2 regions of the Raskinella chloraquaticus genome follow, and region 1 is predicted to be linked to the other one. Evidence: predicted binding sites of a transcription regulator. Region 1 holds the regulator's gene; the other holds the start of a gene.
The links. Region 1 encodes HrcA, which represses chaperone genes, less so after heat shock. Its sites were predicted from a motif close to GTTAGCACTCNCNNNNNGNGAGTGCTAAC; they were not measured.
Positions count from the first base shown of each region.

Region 2: a site for HrcA is predicted at 1,946-1,974, ahead of groES (co-chaperone GroES). Genes of this name have one in related genera too.

Region 1 covers NZ_JAKFWN010000004.1:198,148-202,569, forward strand. The annotation lists gene ACINK1_RS02580 (ABC transporter substrate-binding protein) at 1-252, opposite strand, end outside; gene ACINK1_RS02585 (acetylornithine deacetylase/succinyl-diaminopimelate desuccinylase family protein) at 277-1,593, opposite strand; gene hrcA (heat-inducible transcriptional repressor HrcA) at 1,590-2,672, opposite strand; gene rph (ribonuclease PH) at 2,813-3,526, shown strand; gene rdgB (RdgB/HAM1 family non-canonical purine NTP pyrophosphatase) at 3,523-4,155, shown strand; gene hemW (radical SAM family heme chaperone HemW) at 4,189-4,422, shown strand, end outside.
Region 2 covers NZ_JAKFWN010000011.1:31,054-35,475, reverse strand. The annotation lists gene ACINK1_RS04665 (efflux RND transporter permease subunit) at 1-1,829, shown strand, start outside; gene groES (co-chaperone GroES) at 2,045-2,332, shown strand; gene groL (chaperonin GroEL) at 2,371-4,011, shown strand; gene ACINK1_RS04650 (outer membrane protein) at 4,215-4,422, shown strand, end outside.

The DNA of each region.
Region 1 (4,422 bases):
CCCATCGGCTGATACCTTCCAGCTCTCAGCCAGACCAGGCTGGAGCCTGCCGTCACGATCAATCGCCACCAGGGTTTCGAAGATGTTGCCGTAGGTCAGCTCGCGGATCGCCTGGGCTGGTCCGCGTGTCGGGTCAAGCAATGGCGGCTCAAGTGGCATGCACAGCGTCACCTGCTCGGGCACCTGCGCGGCAAGCGGGGTGGAAAAAGCAGAGGCCAGCATGATGATCCGCAGGCCGTTATGAACACGCATGGCTGTCTCCCGGCTCTTTCGCCCTTACTCGCCCGCTGCCCCCAGCAGCGTCAAGCAGCTTGCCGCCATCACCTTGGCGCTGCCGACCATATCATCAATGCCGACCCATTCATCGGGCTGATGCGCCAGATCGAGATAACCCGGACCATAGGCGACACAGCCCTTGACCGCGCCGAAGCGCGTGACGTGCTTCTGGTCATAGGTTCCAGGCGACGCTATATGGCGCGGTGCCCTGTCAAACACCTCATGGATGAAATGACCAAGCGTCGTCACAACCGCCGCCCCGGGATCGGTCATGGTTGGTGGAAAATGCATGATGTCGCGCAGCTCATAGCCAAGGCCGGGTGTTTCATCGCAGGTTTCATCAAGTAGGGCGATAATTTCAGCCCTCACCTCGCCGAGGTCTTCCTCGATCAGATAGCGCCGGTCGAGCACAAGCCGGCACGAATCAGCCACCACCGGCGCAGGATTGGCGCCGTGCGGTTCGCCCTGTCCGCCATGGATGGAATTGAAGTTAAGCGTGGCCGCGCGCGCCCCCGGCGGCTCGCACGGCATGGCGGTCAGGCGATGGGCGAGGCGCGGATAAAGCTTGTCTTCGACGCGGCCGAGAAACTGCCCCATGCCGCGAATGGCGCTGAGGCCGAGAAACGGCATCGAACCATGGCCGATGCGCCCGCGCATGTCGATTTCAGCCCACCACACGCCGCGATGACCCAGGCACACGCAGTCCGGGTTGAGCGGCTCGGGGATAATCACATGGTCAACGCGATCGGCGGCGAAATAGCCGTTGCGCGCCAGATAACCGACGCCGCCATACCCTCCCGTTTCCTCGTCGACAGTTGCCGAAATCTCTATGGCGCCGCTGTAGGCGATATTTTCAGCGATGATCGCCTCGATCGCCACCATTGCTGCGGCAAGGCCGCCTTTCATGTCACAGGCGCCGCGCCCGTAGACGCGCCCGTCCTTGACCGCGCCGGCAAACGGATCAACCGTCCAGCCATAGCCTGCCTCGACGACGTCGATATGGCCGTTGAAATGAACCGTCGGCCCGGGTGTGGCGCCTTCACGACGGGCCAGCAGATTGAGCCGCGGATAGGCGTCGCTGTCGCCGGGCGTGCCATGAGCGCGGATGTAATCAAGCGAAAAACCGAGTTTTTTCAGCCGCGCGCCGATAAAATGCAGGCAGGGCTCATAGGCGTCCCCGGGCGGATTGATGGTTGGGAAGCGGATAAGCGCCTGCGTCAGTGCCACGAGGTCGGATCGCAAGCCCTCGATGCGCGCAAACAGCCGCTCATGCCGCGTTTTGTCCATCGACCGCTGCGCCGTGGCCCCCTCGCTCATGTCAGCAAACGGCTGACCATGCGTGCCGTGTAATCCACCATGGGCACGATACGCGCGTAATTGAGCCGGGTTGGTCCGATGACGCCGATGACACCGACGATGTTGCGCTTGCTGTCGCGAAAGGGAGCGGTGACCAGCGAGGAGCCCGACAGGGAGAATAATTTGTTCTCTGAACCGATGAAAATGCGCACCCCGTCCGCCTGTTCGGTGGCGCTCAGCAATTGGACGATGTCCTTCTTGCGCTCAAGATCCTCAAACAGCAGGCGCACGCGCTCCAGCTCTTCGACCGCCTTGAGATTTTCAAGCAGATTGGCATGACCATGAACGATGAGAAGCGGCGCCTGCCCTTCCTGCGGTTCGGTCAGGCTGGCAAGGCCGGCCTCCACCACCTTCTTCGTCAGCTCATCGACTTCACGCTGCCGTAATTCCTGGAGCGATTCGAGATCATGGCGTACTTCATCGAGGCTTCGGCCGCGAATATGGGCATTGAGCCAGTTGGTGGCCTCGATCAACGCCGAGGCGGGCAATCCCGTCGGTATCGCCACCACGCGGTTTTCAACCGACCCATCATCGCTCACCAGCACCACCAGCGCCTTATCGGCTTCCAGACGGACGAATTCGACGTGACGGAACCGCGGGTTGGTCTTCGACGTCACCACCAGGCCGGCGCCACGCGTGAGGCCCGACAGCATCGAGGTCGCATCCGACAGAACGCCTTCCAGATTCTTGCTCGCCCCGGAGGTCTTGACCTGTGTCTCGATGCGCTCGCGCTCCTCGGGCCCAAGCTCGCCAAATTGCAGGATGCCATCAACGAATAACCGCAAGCCGAGATCGGTGGGCAGACGCCCTGCCGATGTATGCGGCGCATAGATGAGGCCGAGCGCCTCAAGATCCGACATGACGTTGCGCACCGATGCTGCCGACAAGGTGATCGCCAGGCTACGCGAAATATTGCGCGAGCCCACCGGATCACCCGTCGCCAGATAATCCTCCACCACACGGCGGAAGATTTCCCGCGCCCGCTCATCAAGGCGCGAAAGTTCAGCTATTGGTGGTGGCTTAACGATATCGGACGCCATGTCTGCCTGTCTGGCCTTCCCGTCGATGAAGGTATGGAGCGAGACCAAGTGTGGGCTCTTCCGCCATGAGTATCAAGCCGCGCTTGTTGTTGGTTGATGTCCAGTCTACACCGCAGCGATCATCACTGAAAGGATACGCCATGCGCCCGTCAAAACGCGCCCGCGATGAAATGCGCCTGGTCAGCCTGACGCGCGGCGTCGTTAAATATGCTGAAGGCTCGTGCCTTACCAAATTTGGTGACACGCATGTGCTGGTGACGGCCTCGCTGGAAGAGCGCGTTCCAGGCTGGCTCAAGGGGCGTGGCGGCGGCTGGGTCACGGCCGAGTATGGCATGCTGCCGCGGGCAACGGCGGAACGCAACCGGCGCGAGGCGGCGCAGGGCAAACAGGGTGGACGCACCCTTGAAATCCAGCGCCTCGTTGGCCGCGCCCTGCGCACCGTGGTTGACCTCCAGGCGCTGGGCGAGCGCCAGATTCTCATTGACTGCGACGTTCTGCAGGCTGATGGCGGCACCCGGACAGCGGCGATCACCGGGGCCTATGTGGCGCTGCGCGAATGCTTTGACTGGATGAAGGCGCGCAAGATGCTGCAGGCTGATCCCCTGCGCGATCAGGTGGCGGCGGTGTCCTGCGGCATTGTTGCTGGCGCGGCGGTGCTTGACCTTGATTATGCGGAGGATTCAACCGCTCATACCGACGCCAATTTCGTGTTGACGGGCAGCGGTGGCATCATCGAAGTTCAAGGCACGGCCGAGCGCGAGCCCTTCAGCGAAGCCGAGCTGATGGAACTTCTGCGTCTTGCCCGCCATGGCTGCACCGACCTCTTGCGTCTCCAGCGCGAGGCGTTTGCGTGAGCCGGCGCCTGATATCTGGCGATACGCTGATCATTGCGACGCATAATGCCGGCAAACTTGCCGAGATGGCGGAATTGCTTGCCCCTTTTGGCATCCTCACCCGTTCAGCCGGCGCCCTGCAATTGCCGGTGCCGGCAGAAACCGGCCATACCTTTGCCGAGAATGCCGGCATCAAGGCGCATGCGGCGGCCTCGGTTGCCGGCCTGCCGGCGCTTGCCGATGATTCGGGGCTGTGTGTCGAGGCGCTCGACGGCGCACCCGGTCTCTTTTCAGCCGATTGGGCGGGCCCCGACAAGAATTTCGCGACGGCCATTGCCCGGGTCGAATATGAGTTGCACCGGCGCAACGCGCGTAATCTGCGCGCCCATTTCGTCTCCGCGCTGGTTCTCGCCTGGCCGGATGGCAGCGAGGCATTGTTCGAGGGCCGTGTTCACGGAACGCTGGTCTTTCCGCCGCGCGGCGCGCTTGGTTTTGGCTATGATCCGATATTCCAGCCTGATGAGGACAACCGCACCTTTGCTGAAATGACCTCGCTCGAGAAGCACGGGCTGGAGGTGGCCCTGTCGCACCGCGCGCGCGCCTTCCGGCTTTTGGCCGCTGCCTGTCTCCACCAGCCCGAGGCAGTTTGAATTAGGCGGCGAAGCAGTTTAGGGCTTGACGCCATGAGCGCTGCTGATCCTGGCTTCGGTGTGTACGTCCATTGGCCGTTTTGCGCTGCCAAATGCCCTTATTGCGATTTCAACAGCCATGTCCGTCATCGCGCCATCGACCAGCCACGCTATGCACGAGCCTTGGCAAGCGATATCGCCGCCATGGCAGCCCTTGCGCCCGGCAGGGTCGTCACCTCGATCTTCCTGGGTGGCGGCACCCCATCGCTGATGGAGCCGGCAACGGTT
Region 2 (4,422 bases), on a different contig from region 1:
CGATCCTCATCTCCGGCGTCGTCTCGCTGACGCTGACGCCCATGCTGTGCGCCCGTCTGCTTCGCGCCCATGATCACGAGGAAAAGCACAACGTCATACTGAGAGGCTTCGACCGCGCCTTTGCTGCCGTCCAGCGCGGCTATGAGCGGACGTTGCGAGGCGCCGTGAAAGCGCCGTCGATCATGCTGATAGCGACGCTCGCCAGCTTTGTGATCACTGTTGTGCTGTTCCGGGATATTCCGAAAGGGTTTTTCCCCACCGAGGACAATGGGTTGATTTCGGTCTCGACCGTCGGTCCGGACGATGCGTCCTTCGATGCCATGGTCCAGCGTCAGTTGGCGGCCGCCGAGATCATCAAGAACGACAAGGATGTCCTGCTCGTCCAATCGACGGTTGGTGGCGGCAATGCGGCCAATACGGTCAATTCGGGGCGCATGTTCATCACCCTGCGCGACAAGCCTGAACGCAAGGATAATATTGTCGACATTATCCAGAGGCTGCGCCGGCAGGTGGCCGGTGTGCCCGGCATCCAGCTGTTCTTCCAGCCTGTCCAGTCCATTTCAGTGGGCGCGGTGCAATCGCGCAGCCTTTATCAATACACGCTGGTCAGTACCGATCTTGAGGCGCTGCGCAGTTTCGCGCCGCAGATCGAAACGCGCATGCGCGCCATTCCTGGCGTCGTTGATGTCACCTCCGATCTTCAGGTGCGCGCCCGCTCGGCGGTGATCGATATCGACCGCGACACGGCCGCCCGCCTTGGCCTGTCGATTGAACAGATCCGCCAGATCCTGTTCTCGGCCTTCGGATCACGTCAGGTTTCGACGATTTTCGCCGATGATACCTATCAGGTCATTCTCGAGGCTGATCCGCGCTATGCTGAGCCTTCGGAAATTCTGCGCCGCCTGACGATCCGCACCCCCGCCAATCTCAATCCCGGCACTGCCGGCACCACGGCAACCCCCCCCAGCACCACAAACCAGGGCGGGACGGGCGGCAATCAGAACACCGGCATCGTCACGTCGACGGCCGGGGCGATCGTGCCGCTCGATGCGATCGCGCGCATCACTGACAAGCCGGCGGCGCTGACAGTTCAGCATGTAGGCCAGCTGCCGGCGGTCACTGTGTCCTTCAACCTGGCGCCGGGCGTGTCGCTTGGCCAGGCAATCGCCGCGATTGAAAAAAGCGCCGAGGACATCGGCATTCCACCGTCGATTGCCAGCAGCTTCCAGGGCACGGCGCAGATTTTCCAGGCGGCGCTGGCTAACCAGACCCTGCTGCTGTTTGCCGCCGTTCTTGTCATCTATATCGTTCTGGGTGTTCTCTATGAAAGCTTCATCCACCCGCTGACCATTCTGTCCGGCCTGCCGACGGCGGGCATCGGCGCCCTTCTGACATTGCGGCTCTTTGGCATGGAATTATCGGTCATTGCCATGATCGGCCTCGTCATGCTGATCGGCATCGTCAAAAAGAACGCCATCATGATGGTTGATTTTGCAATCGAGCGCGGCAAGCAGGGCGCAAGCCCCGAGGCGGCGATCATCGAGGCGGCAACGCTGCGCTTCAGGCCGATCATGATGACGACGCTGGCGGCTATCTGCGGCGCCCTGCCGATCGCTATCGGGGCTGGCGCCGGCGCCGAGCTGCGCCAACCGCTTGGTGTGGCTGTCGTCGGCGGCCTGTGCCTGTCGCAAGTACTGACGCTTTACATCACGCCGGTGATCTATCTCACCTTCGAAAGCCTGTCGCAGCGGTTTTCGGCCTACAATAGCCGGCAGACGAGTGCCGCCGCCGCCGGCCGCGTGGCAGGCGCCCCCACCCCGGCGGAATAAGCCGCCCCCCACCTCCAGCGGCAGCCCCTTGGGTCTTAACCATGGGGGTGATCTGCGCCTTTTTACCCGGCGTTCTTCTTGACTTCCGTGGCCGCCCGCCTTATTTCACCGACGCGGTTGGCACTCACCTGATGTGAGTGCTAATAGACCGCTTGTGCGGTTTATCCGTACATTCACAGAAACGGCATTCAGAAAACACCTGGAGAGAGCCTAAAATGAAATTCCGTCCGTTGCACGACCGTGTGGTCGTCCGCCGCCTCGAGGGCGAGGAAAAGACCAAGGGTGGCATCATTATTCCCGATACCGCCAAGGAGAAGCCGCAGGAAGGGCAAGTTGTTGCCGTTGGAACCGGCGCGCGTGACGAAGCGGGGAAGCTCGTTCCCCTCGACGTCAAAAAGGGCGACCGCATCCTCTTTGGCAAGTGGTCCGGCACTGAAGTCAAGATCGACGGCGAAGAGCTGCTGATCATGAAGGAATCCGACATCATGGGCGTGATCGGCTGACGCCGACTGCCCTTTCGTAACATTCAGGAGAAGAGCACATGGCTGCCAAGGACGTACGGTTTTCGTCCGATGCCCGCGAGAAAATGCTGCGCGGCGTCGAAATTCTCAGCAATGCCGTTAAGGTAACGCTCGGCCCCAAGGGTCGTAACGTTGTCCTCGACAAGTCGTTCGGCGCTCCGCGCATCACCAAGGACGGCGTGACGGTTGCCAAGGAAATCGAACTTGAGGACAAGTTCGAGAACATGGGCGCACAGATGGTGCGTGAAGTGGCCTCCAAGACCAATGATCTGGGCGGCGACGGCACCACGACGGCAACAGTTCTTGCCGCTTCCATCGTCCGCGAGGGCTGCAAGTCGGTTGCCGCCGGCATGAACCCGATGGATCTGAAGCGCGGCATCGACATCGCTGTCGAGGAAGTCCTCAAGGACATCCAGAAGCGCGCCAAGAAGATCAAGACCTCGGCTGAAGTCGCTCAGGTCGGCACCATCTCGGCCAATGGCGACAAGGCCATCGGCGACATGATCGCCGAAGCCATGCAGCGCGTTGGCAATGAAGGTGTGATCACGGTTGAAGAGGCCAAGAGCCTTGAGACCGAACTCGACGTCGTCGAGGGCATGCAGTTTGATCGTGGCTATCTCTCGCCCTATTTCATCACCAATGCCGAGAAGATGGTGGCTGATCTCGAAGACGCCTACATCCTCATTTTCGAGAAGAAGCTGTCGGGCCTCCAGGCCATGCTGCCGGTTCTTGAATCGGTGGTGCAGACCTCGCGTCCCCTCGTCATCATTGCCGAGGACGTCGAGGGCGAGGCCCTGGCAACGCTTGTCGTCAACAAGCTGCGCGGCGGCCTCAAGGTTGCTGCCGTTAAGGCACCGGGCTTCGGTGATCGCCGCAAGGCGATGCTCGAGGATATCGCTATCCTCACCGGTGGTCAGATGATTTCCGAAGATCTCGGCATCAAGCTCGAGAACGTCACCCTCAAGATGCTCGGCCGCGCCAAGAAGGTCGTCATCGAGAAGGAAAAGACCACCATCGTCGACGGCGCTGGTGCGAAGAAGGAAATCGAAGGCCGCGTTGCCCAGATCAAGGCGCAGATCGAGGAAACCACCTCGGACTACGATCGCGAGAAGCTCCAGGAGCGTCTGGCCAAGCTTGCGGGCGGTGTTGCCGTCCTGCGGGTTGGCGGCGCCACCGAGATCGAGGTCAAGGAGCGCAAGGACCGCGTTGATGACGCGCTCAATGCGACCCGCGCCGCGGTTCAGGAAGGCATCGTGCCGGGCGGCGGCGTCGCTTTGCTGCGGGCCAAGCTCGCGGCTGCCAAGCTGACCTCGGATGTCTCCGACATCCAGGCTGGTATCAACATTGTTCTCAAGGCTCTCGAAGCGCCGATCCGCCAGATCGCCGAGAACGCGGGCTGCGAAGGGTCGATCGTTGTCGGCAAGGTCTCCGAGAACAAGTCGCCGACCTTCGGCTTCAACGCCCAGACCGAACAATATGTCGACATGGTCGAGGCGGGAATCATCGACCCGGCCAAGGTCGTGCGTACCGCACTCCAGAACGCCGCTTCGGTTGCCGGTCTCCTCATCACCACCGAGGCGATGATTGCCGAGCTGCCGAAGGACAAGCCTGCCGCTCCCATGGGTGGCGGCGGCGGTGGCATGGGCGGCATGGATTTCTGACGCCCGTCACATCTCTACTGCACATGGCGGAGGCCCGGTTTCGACCGGGCCTTTTGCATTTTTCGGCACTTATTTACGGGCAATTAACCCTAATGGGGCATGAATAGGGCATCTCGAACGGGGGAGTATGCCCGGTGATACGACGCACGATAACCCTATCTTCCCTCGCCGCAGTAGGCTTATCTATCAGCGGGCCGGCAGCCTTGGCAGCTGATCTGACACCGCCGGTGCCCCGGCAAGCCTATGGCGAGGCAGCGGACGGACGAGACGGCGTCTACGTCGCACTGCGCGGCGGCTATAACAGCCTTGATGACAGCGTTTACAATTTTAACAACGTCACGGCGCCGGTCGCCTTCACAACGAAGGCCACCACCTCCTACCGGTCCGGCTACGCCTATTCCGGCGCGCTGG